DNA from 2 places in the Mesorhizobium sp. M4B.F.Ca.ET.017.02.2.1 genome. Region 2 is predicted to be linked to the other one. Evidence: riboswitches for the same ligand, from Rfam matches in the RefSeq annotation. Region 2 holds a riboswitch; the other holds the start of a gene.
What was found. A riboswitch is a leader RNA that binds a small molecule or an ion and turns the genes downstream of it on or off. The one in region 2 is predicted to bind cobalamin.
Positions count from the first base shown of each region.

Region 1: another riboswitch for cobalamin. It lies ahead of EN738_RS26165 (DUF1636 family protein); the one in region 2 lies ahead of EN738_RS19445 (CbtB domain-containing protein).

Region 1 is NZ_RZOF01000285.1:4,135-7,889, reverse strand. Features, by position in the region: partial or broken gene EN738_RS26175 (cobaltochelatase subunit CobN) at 1-244, opposite strand, end outside; gene cobW (cobalamin biosynthesis protein CobW) at 262-1,299, opposite strand; gene EN738_RS26165 (DUF1636 family protein) at 1,302-1,730, opposite strand; cobalamin riboswitch at 1,767-1,973, opposite strand; gene EN738_RS26160 (DUF6348 family protein) at 2,282-2,725, opposite strand; gene EN738_RS26155 (winged helix-turn-helix domain-containing protein) at 2,780-3,755, opposite strand, start outside.
Region 2 is NZ_RZOF01000164.1:703-11,756, reverse strand. Features, by position in the region: gene EN738_RS19485 (carbohydrate ABC transporter permease) at 1-425, opposite strand, end outside; gene EN738_RS19480 (sugar ABC transporter permease) at 425-1,312, opposite strand; gene EN738_RS19475 (ABC transporter substrate-binding protein) at 1,378-2,649, opposite strand; gene EN738_RS19470 (ROK family transcriptional regulator) at 2,765-3,943, shown strand; gene EN738_RS19465 (isoprenylcysteine carboxylmethyltransferase family protein) at 3,985-4,461, opposite strand; gene EN738_RS19460 (DUF1624 domain-containing protein) at 4,458-5,459, opposite strand; gene EN738_RS19455 (aromatic ring-hydroxylating dioxygenase subunit alpha) at 5,671-6,849, opposite strand; gene EN738_RS19450 (gamma-glutamylcyclotransferase) at 6,982-7,674, shown strand; cobalamin riboswitch at 7,739-7,933, shown strand; gene EN738_RS19445 (CbtB domain-containing protein) at 7,970-8,149, shown strand; gene EN738_RS19440 (CbtA family protein) at 8,165-8,962, shown strand; gene cobU (bifunctional adenosylcobinamide kinase/adenosylcobinamide-phosphate guanylyltransferase) at 8,955-9,470, shown strand; gene cobO (cob(I)yrinic acid a,c-diamide adenosyltransferase) at 9,472-10,086, shown strand; gene cbiB (adenosylcobinamide-phosphate synthase CbiB) at 10,087-11,054, opposite strand, start outside.

The DNA of each region.
Region 1 (3,755 bases), on a different contig from region 2:
TGACCTTGGCGTGGAGGGCGACGCTGTCGATCCAGAGGTCGACCGACATCGGATGACGGAGATCGCGAAGTGCCGCCAGCCGCATTGAGGGCAATCGTTCCGCGTCGGCCTTCCACGCCGCAGCCAGTCCGGAAAGATCGCTGTCGGTGAAGGACAGCGCCACCACATCCGCAGGCGTCTGCCTGAGATCGACAGGCTCGGCGAGATCGTCGAGCGAGGCGGATGTGGTGGTGAGGATGTGCATGGCGGTTCGGGTTTGCCTCAGCCGGCGAGGATACGCTCGATCGCCGGGCGGTTCAGCCCCTTCAGGCCGATGACGACGAGGCGCGAGCGGCGATCGTCCTCGGCCGTCCACGCGCGGTCGTAGTAATGGTTGACACGTGGCCCGACGGCCTGCAGCAAAAGCCGCATCGGCTTGCCGCCGACCTCGACGAATCCCTTCACGCGCAGCACATTCTCCTGTTCGGCAGCGGTGGCGACGCGTTGTGCCAGTTCATCCGGATTGGCGATCGACGGGATGTCGATGACGAAGGAGTCAAAATCGTCATGCTCGTGGTCGAGCTCGTCATCGTGATGGGTCTTGCGGTTCTCGATGTCGTCCTCGACGGCGAGGCCAAGGCCGAGCAGCACGGACGGGTCGACCTTGCCCTGGGCGGTCGGCACGACCTTGACGGCGCGAGCCACATGCTCGCCGATGACGGCGTTGGCGCGCGCCGAGCCGGCGGCGTCCATCAGATCGCTCTTCGACAGGATGATCAGGTCGGCGCAGGCGATCTGGTCCTCGAACACTTCTTCGACCGGATCGTCATGGTCGAGCGAGTCATCCGCCGCGCGCTGTGCCTGCAGCGCGTCCATGTCGGAAGCGACGCGGCCGTCTGCCAGGGCCGGGCCGTCGACCACGGCAATGACGCCATCGACAGTGACGCGGCTCTTCACGCTCGGCCACTGGAAGGCCTGGACCAGCGGCTTCGGCAGCGCGAGGCCTGAGGTTTCGATCAGGATGTGATCGACCTTCGGCGTCCGCGACAGGATCTGGTCGAGCGCCGGCACGAAATCGTCGGCGACGGTGCAGCAGATGCAGCCATTGGCCAGTTCGACGATGTTTTCCTCCGGGCAGGCATCGACGCCGCAGCCCTTGAGGATTTCGCCGTCGATGCCGACATCGCCGAACTCGTTGACGATGATCGCCAGCCGCTTGCCTTTGGCGTTCTCGAGCAGGTTGCGGATCAGCGTCGTCTTTCCGGCGCCCAGGAAGCCGGTAACGACGGTGCAGGGAACACGGGAGACGGATGCGGTCATGGTCAGTCCTTCAGCAGGTCGAGGGGAGGGATGCGGGCAACAAGGCCGCGCTTCAGGGAATCGGGCCGGCCGCGCCACGGGATGAGGCCGTCGGTCGAGGTGGCGAAGAGCTTTGCGCCAGCAACGAGGTCGGCGCCGCTGGTCGCTGTCAGGTCGCCGAAGACGTAGCTCCAGCAGCCATCGCGCAGAAGTGCCGCGCTCAGTCGGCGCTTGCAATTGCCGAGGCATTCGACGGTGCGGATGTTGATCTTTTCGCCGGAAGCCGCCCGGCGCGTGTCCTCGGCAAGCAGCGCGCCGGCGCGCGGATGGGCATCGGAACCGGTCTCGTCGCGGCAGGACGAGCAGACGATGACGGTCACGCCGGCCGGACCATCGTCGTCGCCGGACGGTATGTCCGCTCTATCAGCCGGAAAACTGCTGTCGCGCTCCAAATCAGGCTCCTTGCCCGGAAACCCGCCGGGCGATCGGATTCTTTTCTCGCAGACGGCAGGTCTCCTGGCTCGCGGGTCATCGCCTTGGTTAGCCGCCTTCCCGGGGAACATCCCAGTGGCTTTCGGCCTTGGCTCTTCGCTTACAGTTGCGGGGACAGCCGCGGATTTGGGCATTTTTCCCGCACCGCATTCCCTCTTGGCTCCTCCTTTTGCCGGGAGGAGACCGTCTGGCCATGGATTTAGGCTTCTGCGGGCAGATGTGTCAACGCGCGGCTACGACATGGCTATGTCGGTCAGAGGCTGTCATGTGCCGCCAATCGGCAGGGCCAGGATAACTTGCCGGACTGCTTGATAACCATCGCCGTGGTCCCAGTCATGGCTGAGGGCTAGGTCCTGTCCTTCTTGCCAAACCTTATTATCCAGAAGGACCTCGGTGCAAATAAGCTCGCCTTTCAAGGCTGCAAAAAAGGTGCGTACAAAGTGACTGCCAGGGGAAACGGAAGCTGTGAACAGCTTTTCCAGCTTGGCGTAGAACGTTGGATAACCCCGGTTCAGCGAATTAAGCTCGGTGGTGGCCTGGGAAATGACCTGTCCACCATAGATTTTCCAGCGAACATTCTTTTGCCAGATCTTCCAACTGGGATGCTTTGCTGCCAAACCTCTACTTCGGCCTGCATGTTGTCGCAGACATGATCAGCCAGTCCCTCGATCGCCACGTGGAAAACGCCACGAAGAAATTTTTCAAACGCCTGATTTAATTCTTGTTCTCGCGTGTCACCGAAGCCAGCAAAGGATTCAATGACCGGCTGAACATCAAGCAGTGGGGAAAAAATGTAGATTTCGAGGACCAGCCGGCCAGCTTCCGCCTCGAATACCTCAGCCTCAAACCGAAGTTGCCTCGACTGTAGCAGAACGTCCTGATCTCTACGCACTGCATCGATCCCATGCGCAATCAATGCGCCATGGATCATGTCGAGCACTTTGTCCGATGCCATTGCACAACCTACGAGGTTTGTTGGAGCGTGTATGACAGAGGCTGCAGGGGTTGGCTATCTTATCTCGCCAGCCAGCGCCGGCCCCAAATCGCCGGCCGGCGTCACTTCGATGCGCTCAAGCCCAAGCCAGCCCTGCATCTGCTTCAATTCCTCGAAGAGTTCACCGGCCGTTTCGGGCGGAGCGCCGGCCTCGGCATAGGCGGCATGGACGCGCAGCACGCTAGCCGGGCGATCGGCCCTCAGATCGACGCGGGCGACGATCCGGTCGCCGAGCAGGAAGGGCAGCACGTAGTAGCCGTATTGGCGCTTTTCGGCCGGCGTGTAGATCTCGATGCGGTAGCGGAAGTCGAAGAGCTTTTCGGTGCGGGTGCGTTCGAAAACGACGGGATCGAACGGCGCGAGCAGGGCGCGCGCCTCGATCTTGCGCGGGATGCGGGCGTCCTTGTGGAGATAGGCCGGCTTGTCCCAGCCTTCGACCCGCATCGGCAGCAGATCGCCCGTCTCGACCAGTTCCTCGATGCGGTCCTTCGTGTCGCCGGGCGCCAGACGAAAATAGTCGCGCAGGTCGCTGTAGGTGGCGATGCCGTGCGCGCGGGCTGAAATGCGCAGCAATTCGCGATGCGCGTCCTCGACGGAGGGAACCGGCAGGTCGAGCACGGCCTGCGGCAGCACGCGCTCCGGCAAATCGTAGTAGCGCTCGAAGCCGCGCCGGTAGGCGGTGGTGATGCGGCCGGCCCAAAACAGCCACTCGAAGGCGTGCTTGGCCGCGCTCCAGCCCCACCAGCCGCCATTGCCCTTGTGGCCTTCTATGTCGGAGGCGGCGATCGGCCCGCGTTCGGCGACCTCGTTGTAGATCTCGTCAATCATCTGGCGCTGCTCACGGCCCCATTTCGCGAGGCCGAGATACATTTCCTCGCCCTGTTCGGCGCGCTGCATGCGCCAGCGCAGCAGCGGCCAGGTCTCGACCGGCAGGAAGGAGGCCTCATGCGCCCAATATTCAAAGACGGTGCGCCTGCGCGTGAGCGCGGCG
Region 2 (11,054 bases):
TAGAGGCCGAGCCTCACCATCAGATCACGCACCGGGATCATCATGATCTGGGCCGGCAGAAAATTGCCGCCGACAAACAATGCGAAAATGAGGTTTGAACCGCGGAACGGATAGCGGGACAGGACGAAGCCGGTCAACGTCGACAGGATCAGCACGCCGATCACCGAGGGAACGGTGATCAGCAGGCTGTTGAGGAAGAAGCGCAGCATCGCGGTCTGTTCGAAGACCGCCGTGTAATTCTCGATCAGGCTGAATTTCTGCGGCCAGCCCCAATAGTTGCCCGCCATCAGCTCTTCGTTGGAGCGGATCGACGTCAGCATCACGGCGAAGAGCGGCAACAGCCACAGCGCGACGACCAGGGTCACGCCGCCGACATAGAGCGCACGCTGGAGCTTGGCGTCTTCAGGGATCGGGCGGGGATACATCAGGCATTGCTCCGTTCGGCCTTGATGAGGCCTCGCAGGTACCAGGCGATGAAGACGATCATGATGGCGAAGAGAACCGTGGCGATCGCTGCGCCGTAGCCGAAGCGATAGGAAAAGATCGATTCCTCGTACATCTGGTAGGCGAGCACCGTCGACGAGCCATACGGGCCGCCGGTGGTCATGACCGCGACCATGTCGAAGGAGCGCAGCGCGCCGATCACCGTGACCGCGATGGCGATGAAGCCGACCTGCGACAGTTGCGGCAGGACCACATGGCGCAGCATGCGCCAGCCGCGCGCGCCGTCGACGCGTCCGGCGCCGATCAGGTCCTCGTTGAGGTTGTTCAGGCCGGCCAGGAACAGCACCATGCAGAAGGCGATCTGCGGCCACAGACCGGCGGTGGCCACCGCGAAGGTGGCGAAATTCTCGTCGGAAAGCAGCGCCGGCGCGGTGCCGCCGAACAGGCCGAAGATCAATTGCAGCAAACCATAGGTCGGATCGTAGACCCAACCGAAAACGACGCCCACGGTCACCGTGGCCAGCACCAGCGGGACAAAGAACAGCGATTTCAGGATGCGCATGCCGCCGATCTGCTGGTTGACGATCAGCGCCAGCGCGAGGCCGATCGGCGGCGCCAGCATGAAGATCAGCAGCCAGATGATATTGTTCTTGAGCGAGACGTAGAATTGCGGGTCTTCGGCCAGCTCGACATAGTTGGCGAGGCCGACCCAGGTCTTCGCGCCGATACCGTCCCAGTCGTGCAGCGAAATCCAGACCGTCTCGAAGGAGGCGGCAAGAATCACCAGGCTGAACAGGATGAGACCCGGCGGCAGAAGGAGAAGTGCCGGTGTCATCCAATGACGATTTCTGCGCCAGAAGCGGGGCATGGGAATTCATCCAAAAGAGAGACGGGACCGCCGGGAGAGGCGGCGGCCCGTCAGGTCCGGGAGGACTAACCGAAGATTCTCTTGCGGGTCTTTTCCAGCCGCTCGAGGATCTGCTCGCGCCGTTCGGGCTTGACCATGAATTCCTGGAGCCCGGTCATGCCTTCCTGGGCCATGTCCGGATCCGTGTCGCGATCGTAATATTGCGACGTGCCGACCACCTTCTTCAGTTCCTCGACCGCGGCGTTGACCAGCGGATCCTTGCTGGGCGGGCAGTCGTTGCGCGGCGGGATGGCTCCCTCGGCGGCGAGGAAGGCGCCCAGGTTCTCCGGCTTGTAGAAATAGGCGAGGAAGTCGCGCGCGCCTTGCTTGTTCTTGGCGTTGGCAGGCACGTGAATGGAGTTGACGGAGAAATCCTCATACCGGGCGACGCCGGGGACGACTTCGGGAAACGGCGCATAGGCGAGTTGCGGAACGTCGGCCTCCGGGAAGGCGGATCTGACGAAACCGCCGAGGTCCAGCATGGCCGCCTTCTTTTGCGCCAGCGCCGCACCTGCCTGTTCCCAGCCGAAGGAACTGTGGTTGGGCGAGAAGAAACCGGCCTTGATCAGATCGTTCCATTTGTCGAAGACGGGCGTCAGCATCGGATCGGTGTACTGGACCTTGCCGTCCATCAGCGCGATGTGCTTGTCGAGACCGTTGATGCGCAGGTTCATGTGGTCGAACCAGCCACCTGCGGGCCAAAGCTCCTTGGTGCCCATGCTCATCGGGATCATGCCAGCGGATTTCGCGGCCTCGCCGAAGGCGAGAAGGTCGGTCCAGGTCTTCGGCGGGGTCCAGTTGTGTTCGGCAAAGACGTCCTTGCGGTAGAACAGGCCCCAGAGCAGGCCGCCCATCGGCAGGCCATACTGCTTGTCGCCGACAGTGACGGCGCTGGTCGTGGCGCCGAGCACGCTCCTGTAGTTCTCGCGGGCAAACAGATCGGAGATGTCGTCGAACAGGCCCTTGTTGACGAACGCCTTCATGCGGTTGCCGGAGAACCAGAAGCAGATATCGGGGGCGCCGACGACGAGATAGCTGCGGATCGCGGTCTTGTGCGCCTCGTGATCCATGTTGTTGATGGTGACCTTGGCGCCGGATTTCGCCTCGTATTCGGCCGCCAGCCTGTGCAGGATGTCGCGTTGCCCGACATTGCTGAGGTTGGAGATGATGGTGATTTCCTGCGCCTGCGCCAGGGCCGGCAAGCAAAGCCCGCTTGCGGCGGAAGCGGCGAGGGCTGCGCCGGTGCCCTTCAGGAAACGGCGCCTTGTCGTGGACAGAGTCGTGACGTCGATGGCCATGGCTATTTTCTCCTCCCTGAGAGCAGCCGGATTCCGATTGAACCGGGGCAAGTCGTAGCGTATGCATATGAAGTCGGTCAATAGTTAATTTACAAAATTAATAATGAGGCAAGAAATGAAACTCAAGGGTGATCAGCAGACATCGCGCGCCATGAACCGACGATTGATCCTGAACATGATCCGCGCCGACGGACCGATGAGCAGGGCAGACATGGCGACGCGCAGCGGTCTGAGCCCGGCTGCGGTGACCTTCGTGGTCTCCGAGCTCTTGGACGAGAACATCCTCGTCGAGGGAGAAGCCAGCCTGGGGGCGCCAGGGAGGCGGCCTATCCCGATCAGTATAAATTATGCGGGCCGCCTGGTCGTAGGGCTCAAGCTGAAGGCCGGCGCCATCGATTGCGTGCTGACCGATCTTGCGACGACCCCGCTTGTCTCCAGGCAGGTGGCGGTGCCCGACCCGTCGCCTCAAAGTACGGTCGAGGCCTGCGCGGCCGCCGTCAAGGAATTGCTAGCGGACCGCAAGGCGCCGAGCGGCGCGCAGCTAAGCGGCATAGGCATCGCGGTGCCAGGTGTCATCGACAATGGCGTTTGCCGGCTCAGCCACCGGTTCAACTGGATCGACGTACCAATCGCGGCCATGCTCGCCGAACTCGTGCATGTGCCGGTCTGGGCTGACGACGACACCAATGCTTTCGCGCTGGCGCAGCAATTGTTCGGCCTCGGCCGGCATCATCGCACGGTCGGCGCGTTGGCGATCGGAGCCGGCATCAGCTGCGCCGTGGTGATCGACGGGGCCGTGCATCACGGCGCAAGCGGTGCCGCGGGCAAGATGGGGCACTCCATCTACAATCCGAACGGGCCACAATGCGAATGCGGCCGGCGCGGCTGCCTGCAGACCTTCTTCTCGGAGCCGGCCCTGGTGAGGCGGTGGCGTGAAGCGAAAGGCCTGCCGGGCGAGGCCTCCCGCCATGACATGTTCGAAGCGGCCCAGGCCGGTGACGAGACCGCCGTGGAGATCCTGCGCGAAGCCGGCGAAGGCATAGGCCGGTTCCTTGGCGGCTTCTGCAACATCATTGATCCGGAGGTCATCGTCGGCGGCGGTGAAGCGGTCAGCTTCGGCGACTATCTGTTCGAGCCGATGCGCGACGCGTTGAAGCGCTATGCGATGTGGAACCCGCCGCCGATCACGCCTGACTGGGCCGACGATTCCTGGGCGCGTGGCGCTGCCGCATTGGCTACCCAGAGGCTTTTCGATTTCGAAAGCAGGCCTGGGGAGACCAGGGCGGTCATGTAAACGAGGACCCGATCAAGTCTGGCGGCGCTTGCCCGCGAGGCTCAAATCCAGCGCCGCACCCGCTTGGCGTAGTCGCGGTATTTCTTGCCGAATTTCGCCGCCAACACCTTCTCCTCCTTCTCGATCGCCAGCTTCTGCGTGGCGAAGGCGGCGATGAAGGCAAACAGCAGGAACCAGGCGATCCCGGTGATGAAGGCGACGCCGATCAACAGCAGCGTGTTGGCGAGGTACATCGGGTTGCGGGTGATCGAGAACGGACCCGAAGTGACGAGATGGTCGGGCACCGCGTTGGGATTGAAGGTCGTCCTCGCCCGCAGCATGACGCGGATCGCCGTGAACCAGAGCGCGGCGACGAAGAACAGCGCCACCCAGCCGGCGGCAAACATAAGGTCGCCCAACAGGTCGCCGATCCACGGCAGCGGAAAGAAGAGGCCAAGCACGACGCTGGCGGCGATGGCAATGACATAGATCAGCGGCGGCCACGGGATGAGCCCGGGTTTCGGCTGACTGTCGGTCATTGCTGTCCTCCCTCCGTCGCGTCGTCAGTGCTCGCCGTGCAGGCGCCGGCGAGATCGGCGAGATGCGCCTTGAACTCCGGTGTCTGGTCGCCGTCGTAGAGCCTGTCCAGCGTCCCTTCGCCCTGCAGCGTATCAAGCATGCAGCCACAATAGCTCGTACAGAATTTGCTGTCGCGCTGCTGCTCGCAGGATATCTGGCAGGATCTGAGGAAGCTGGCGTCCTGGTCCAGCGGCGCCGCCGGCATCACCTGCGAAAACAGCCAGACCGAACCGAACAGCAGCGGCTGGTGGATCAGATAGAAGGCGAGGCTGTGGCGGCCGATGAAGACCAGCGGGTTCGACCAGCGGCCGGGCGCCAGCTTCGCCAGCCGGGCGAGCAGGCCGGACGTGGAGGCAAGTTTCGCCGCGGCAATGCCCAGCAGCACGGCGCCGAACCATGGGAAGAGCGGCACGTAGTCGTTGGAGCGCGGATTGGTCGCCGACAGGCCGACCCACCACAGCGCCGGATGGTCGAAGGCTTGCGAGCGCAGATAGAGCGGGGCGGCGATCACAAGCGCCGCGACGGCGATCGTCACCAGCGAGGGCAATCGCAGGAAGGCGAGGCCGAGCAGAGAGGCGAGCGCGATCTCGTGCAATATGCCGAAGAAGATGAAGCCATCGGGCGTGGCGATGCGGGTGATCAACGATATGGCCAGCGCCGCCACGGCGACCATGGCGAAGCGCTTCCAGAAGCCCGGCCAGCGGATCTTCCTTCCATGGGCGAGGAACAGGCTGACGCCGACCAGGAACAGGAAGGTCGAGGCGATGCAGCGCGCGTAGATCTTCCACCAGCCGAAGGCGGTGAGGCCGGGATCGGTGTAGCCGAAATTCTCGAGGTCCCAGGTGAAATGGTAGCTCGCCATGGCCAGCAGGGCCAAGCCGCGCACGATGTCGATGGCGACGATGCGTCCTTGCTTCGGCGTGTCCTGAACAGGTTCGGCCGGCGTTTGAAGGCTCATCGTGTCTCGCATTCCGATTCAGTGATGCCAAACGACTATCATGGTTCAACCAGACAAAAGAAGGCGGGACTGCTGTGGCATGCATCAATCTGCCCGCCGTTTTCCTCCGGGCGGTTCGAGGGGTGGCCGAGCCTGGGTTCAGCGTTCGCCACGGGCGGGCTGCTGGCGGCGGCCGTGGCTTTGTCACCTGACGGCGTCTGCCGAAGTCGCTCTAGGGTTTGGGCGAAAATGCCTGATACCGCGCGCGCACCCATTCGTGGAAACGGTGCAGGTCGTATTCCTCCGGCATCAGCACGCCGGCCTTGTGGCGCATCGAACGCAGGCCCTTCTGGTTGACCTCGCAGATCGCCGCGTCCTCTTCCAGCACCTGCCTGCCGAAGGCGACGATGTTGTCGATGTCGGCTTCCGGCGAGGCGAGCGCTTCGGCCGGGAACAGCCATTCGGCCGACAGTTCAGTCTGCTCCGGGCCGAGCGGCACCAGCCGTACGGTGCGGACATAGTCGACATGGCCGACGATGAACATCGACGGCAGGCTCGTGGCGTAGGTCTGGCCGGCGGCGCATTCGGCCGGCGTCAGGCCGGCAAACACCGGACCGTGCACGTGGCCGTCGCGCGACCAGGTCTCGGCGCCGGCGCGCAGGCCGCCGGAGAATTCCGGCGCGTCATTGTCGGCGTGGCGCGCGCATTCGGGATCGTCGTGCCTCGCCATCAGGCCTCGGCCATAGATCGGCACCAGCCGCGACAGGTCCTTGTGGACGCCGGGGCAATGCAGGCACTCGTTGAAGTTCTCCCAAAAGATCTTCCAGTTGCAGTTCATCACCTTGCGCAGCGCATGGCCGGTGACCAGCGTCTCCAGCGGCCAGTTGGCGAGATTGCCGGAAGCCCGGTCGAAGGAGGCTTCCGCCGAGCCGGCGGCATCTCCGGCGAGGTTGATGAAGACGAAGCCGCGCCACACCGACAGCGCCACGCCATAGAGCGGATAGTCGGCCTTGTCGAAGCCTTCGGGCAGCGACTTCGACGGCACGCGCACGAGGTCGCCGCGCAGCGAATAGGACCAGGCGTGGTAGGGGCAGGTCAGCAGCCTGGCCTTCAGCCTTCCCTCGCTCTCCTGGCAAAGCTGCGAGCCGCGATGCCGGCAGGTGTTGTGGAAGGCGCGCAATTCGCCGGCCTCGTCGCGCAGCACCACGATCTCCTGCGTGCCGACGCGGAATGTCCTGAAAGCCAGCGGCTGGGCAAGGTCGGCCTCGCGGCAGACCAGCAGCCAGCTTTTGTACCAGATCGCGTCGAGGTCACGACCGTAAGCCCCGGCATCCCAATAGGCCGACGAGGGCAGGGTCGGCTCAAGCCTGGTCAGGCCGGTGTAGAGGTCGTCGCTCGGTTTGGGCTGCATAGGCGGCTCCCTGAATGGTCCAGCCGACACCCGGCCAGGATGTTTGTCAATCGCTCGCGCCGTGGCCATTGTGGCACGCAATCGCCGCCCCTAAGGTCGGCGCTTCACAAGTCGGGTGCCCAGGGACAGTTCATGCCGCCAAGGACAATGTCGCTCACCGAGGAGCTGGTCGCGCGCTGCTTTCGCGTCGTCGAGGACAGCGGGCCTGATCCCAACGCGATGCATCTGGACGATGCCGACTATGAAGCGATGCTGGACACGCTCGAGGCTGAGCTGCCTGGCAGCGAACCGCTCTGGCTGTTCGGCTACGGCTCGCTGATCTGGAAGCCCGAGATCGATCATGTCGAGGAACGGGTTGCGGTCCCGCGCGGCTGGCACAGGTCCTTCTGCATGAAGATGACGCGCTGGCGCGGCACCAGGGAGCAGCCTGGCCTGATGATGGCGCTGGACCGGGGCGGGCAGTGCAAGGGCGTCGCCTTCAGGCTTGGCGACGCCGACCGGCGCCAGCAGCTCGACAAGGTTCTGCGGCGCGAAGTGACACTGAAGCCGACCAGCTACCATCCGCGCCTGCTCAACCTTTCGAGCGACGGCGGCACGTTGCGGGCACTGGCCTTCGTCATCAACCGCAAGGGCACAACCTATGCCGGCCCGCTTGAGGAAAAAGAGGTGGTCGAAAGGCTGGCGACATCCTGCGGGCACTGGGGATCGGGCGCAGACTATCTTTACAACACGGTGAAGAACCTCGAGCAGCGCGGCATCCATGACCGCCATCTGTGGCGGCTGCAGCATCTGGTTGCCGAGCGGATTGCCGCGTCGGACAGCTAGGCCCGGTGGCGCATTTGCGCTGGTGGCCGCCGGAATTTGGTTTGCCGGGCGCGACGATTCTGCCTATAGTCCTGCCGTCGTCGGTTCCGTTTTTGGAGCCAAGAGGGAATGCGGTGAGGGCGAATTCGTCCAATGCCGTGGCTGCCCCCGCAACTGTGTGCGGTAGTCCTCTCCAAGACCACTGAGGAAAATCCTCGGGAAGGTGGGGAAGGGCGCTGATCCGCGAGCCAGGAGACCTGCCGGCGACAGAAACGTTGAATTCTATGCCCTCGGGTGGAGGGCGAAAGGACAAGACATGACGACCGCTTCCGTCTCCCTCGGCACCTCCGTCTCCTCGCAGTCGCGCTTCATGCAGCTGGCCATGGCCGCGTTGCTCGGCATTTTCGTCGTCGGCTTTGTCGGCTTCTCGCATCTCGATGCGGTCCACAACGCAGCTCACGACTACCGCCACTCGATGGCGTTTCCCTGCCACTGACAAGGGCCTGACATCATGAACCTGTTTCGCAACGTCGTGTTCATCGCGGCGATTGCAGGGCTCGTGGCCGGCGTCGTTCTCGCTTGCCTGCAGGCCTATGCAACCGTGCCGCTGATCCTCAAGGCGGAAGTCTACGAACAGGCCGGCGGCGGCCATCATCATGATCATGCCGCGGCGCCTGCCGAGACCGGCGACGCCATGAGCTCCGCCGCTCCGGCCGGAAATGCCATGAGTTCCGCGCCGGCTCCGGCCGAAGCGGCCGCGCCAGCGGAAGACGAGGGCTGGGCACCGGCCGACGGCTTCGAGCGTTTCGCCTTCAACGTCGTCGCCAACATCGTCACCGGCATCGGCTTCGCGCTGATCCTGGTCGCGGTTTCGGAATTCGCCGGTGGTATCGGCAACTGGCGCCAGGGCGTGTTCTGGGGTCTCGCCGGCTTTGCCGTGTTCACGCTGGCGCCGGGCCTCGGCCTGCCGCCGGAACTGCCGGCGATGCCGGCCGCCGAACTCCTGCCGCGCCAGATCTGGTGGACGGCGACAGCGGTCGCGACCGCCGCCGGACTCGGCCTGATCGCTTTCCGCAAGTCGCTGCCGCTGGCGATCCTGGCCGTGGCCCTGATCGTCGCGCCGCACATCGTCGGCGCGCCGCAGCCGGAAAGCTTCGAGACGCCGATTCCCGAAGGCCTGCATCACCAGTTCGTGGTGGCGGTGACGGTCACCGACCTGGTGTTCTGGCTGGTGCTGGGCGCTGCCGTCGGCGTGGTGCGCGGCCGCTTCACCGGCACGGCCACCAGCCTGCGCGACAGCTTTGCCTGATCGCAGGGGACTGACCTTCATCATCGGCGGTGCGCGCTCCGGCAAGAGTGCGCATGCCGAAACCCTGGTGACGGCGAGTCCCTCGCCATGGGCTTACATCGCCACCGCGGAAGCCTATGACGATGAGATGCGCGAGCGCATCGCGCTGCATCGGGCGCGTCGCGGCGAGGGCTGGGCGACGGTCGACGCGCCGCTCGATCTTGCCGCCGCGATCGAGGCGCTGCCTGACCACCAACCCGTCTTGATCGACTGCCTGACTCTGTGGCTGACCAATCATATGCTGGCCGAGCGCGACCTCGATGCGGAATGCCGGCGGCTTGTGGATGTTCTATCGCGGCCGCGCGGGCCGTGGTTCGTGGTGTCCAACGAGGTCGGCCTGGGCATCGTGCCCGACAATGCGCTGGCGAGGCGGTTTCGCGATGCGGCCGGCCGGCTCAACCAGCAGGTCGCCGCCGTCGCCAATACGGTGCTGCTGATGGTGGCCGGTCTGCCGCTGAAGGTGAAGTGAGATGACTGAGACCGATGACAAGGATGCCGAGCGCCACCGCGCCAAGATGGCCAAGCGCAAGGCTGTGCAGGATGCCGAGGTGGCGGCAAAGACGATCGAGAAGGGGCTGCTGATCGTCAACACCGGCCCGGGCAAGGGCAAGACCACGGCCGCCTTCGGGCTGGCGCTCAGGATGCTCGGCTACGGCAGGCGCGTCGGCGTCGTGCAGTTCATCAAGGGCAAATGGCATACCGGCGAGAAGGACGCCTTCGCCGCCTTCGGCGACCGCGTCGTCTGGCATGCGATGGGCGAGGGCTTCACCTGGGAGACGCAGGACCTGAAGCGCGATATCGCCGCCGCCGAGGCCGCCTGGGCAAAAGCACTGGAGCTGATGGCGGATCCGTCGATCAGCCTTGTCGTGCTCGACGAGCTCAACATCGCGCTGCGCTACGACTATCTCGATCTGGAAAAGGTCGTTGCCGCGCTGAAGGCGCGCCGTGCTGACCTGCATATCATCGTCACCGGCCGAAACGCCAAGCCGCTGCTCGTCGAGGCGGCCGATCTCGTCACCGAAATGGGCCTCACCAAGCACCATTTCTCGGCGGGCGTGAAAGCCCAGCAAGGCATCGAGTTCTGATCACATCGTCAGATAGATCAACAGCGCCGACAGCATGCCGAACAGCGCGATCAGCAGCCAGTCGGCCACCTGGTAGAGCTTCAGCGCCTGCCTGATGTCGAGGCTTTCCGCCTCGCGCCGGCCGCCTTCGCCCATGTAGGCATCCTCGACGACCACGCCGCTGTAGCTGCGCGGGCCGGCCAGGGCGAGACCCAACGCGCCGGCCATCGCCGCCTCCGGCCAGCCGGCATTGGGCGAACGGTGCTTTTTCGCGTCGCGCCGCATGGCCTGCCAGGCGTTGCGGGGGTCCGCGCCTTTGACGAAGAAGGCAGCCAGCACGATCAGCAGCCCTGTCAGCCGCGATGCCGGCAGGTTGATCCAGTCGTCGAAGCGCGCCGCCGCCCAGCCGAAGGCCTCATGGCGCGGCGTGCGGTGGCCGATCATCGAATCGGCGGTGTTGGCGGCCTTGTAGGCGACGCCGCCGGCCAGGCCGCAGACCCCGGTCCAGAAGGCCGGAGCGACGATGCCGTCGGAGAAATTCTCGGCCAGGCTTTCGATCGCCGCGCGGGAAACGCCTGCCTTGTCGAGCTTTTCGGGATCGCGGCCGACGATGCGCGAGACGGCGATGCGGCCGAGCGTAAGGCCGCCGGTGTCGAGCGCGTCGGCCACCGCCTCGACATGATCGGCCAGGCTCTTCTGCGACATGAGCGTCGACGCCAGGATCGCGGTGATGATGAGGCCGACCGGAAACATCTGCCAGAGCAGGAGCTGCACGGCAAAAGCGATGGCCGCCGGCACCAGAACAATGACCAGCAGAGCCATGACGCCCCGGCGGCGACGCTGAGCGTCGGAATCAGTGGCGCGGTTGAGCGCGCGATCGAGAAAGGATATCAGCCTGCCGAACCAGGTGACGGGATGGCCGATGGCCCCGAACAGCCAGTCCGGGTAGCCGAGTGCCCGCTCAATGACCAATGACAGGAAGGCAATCA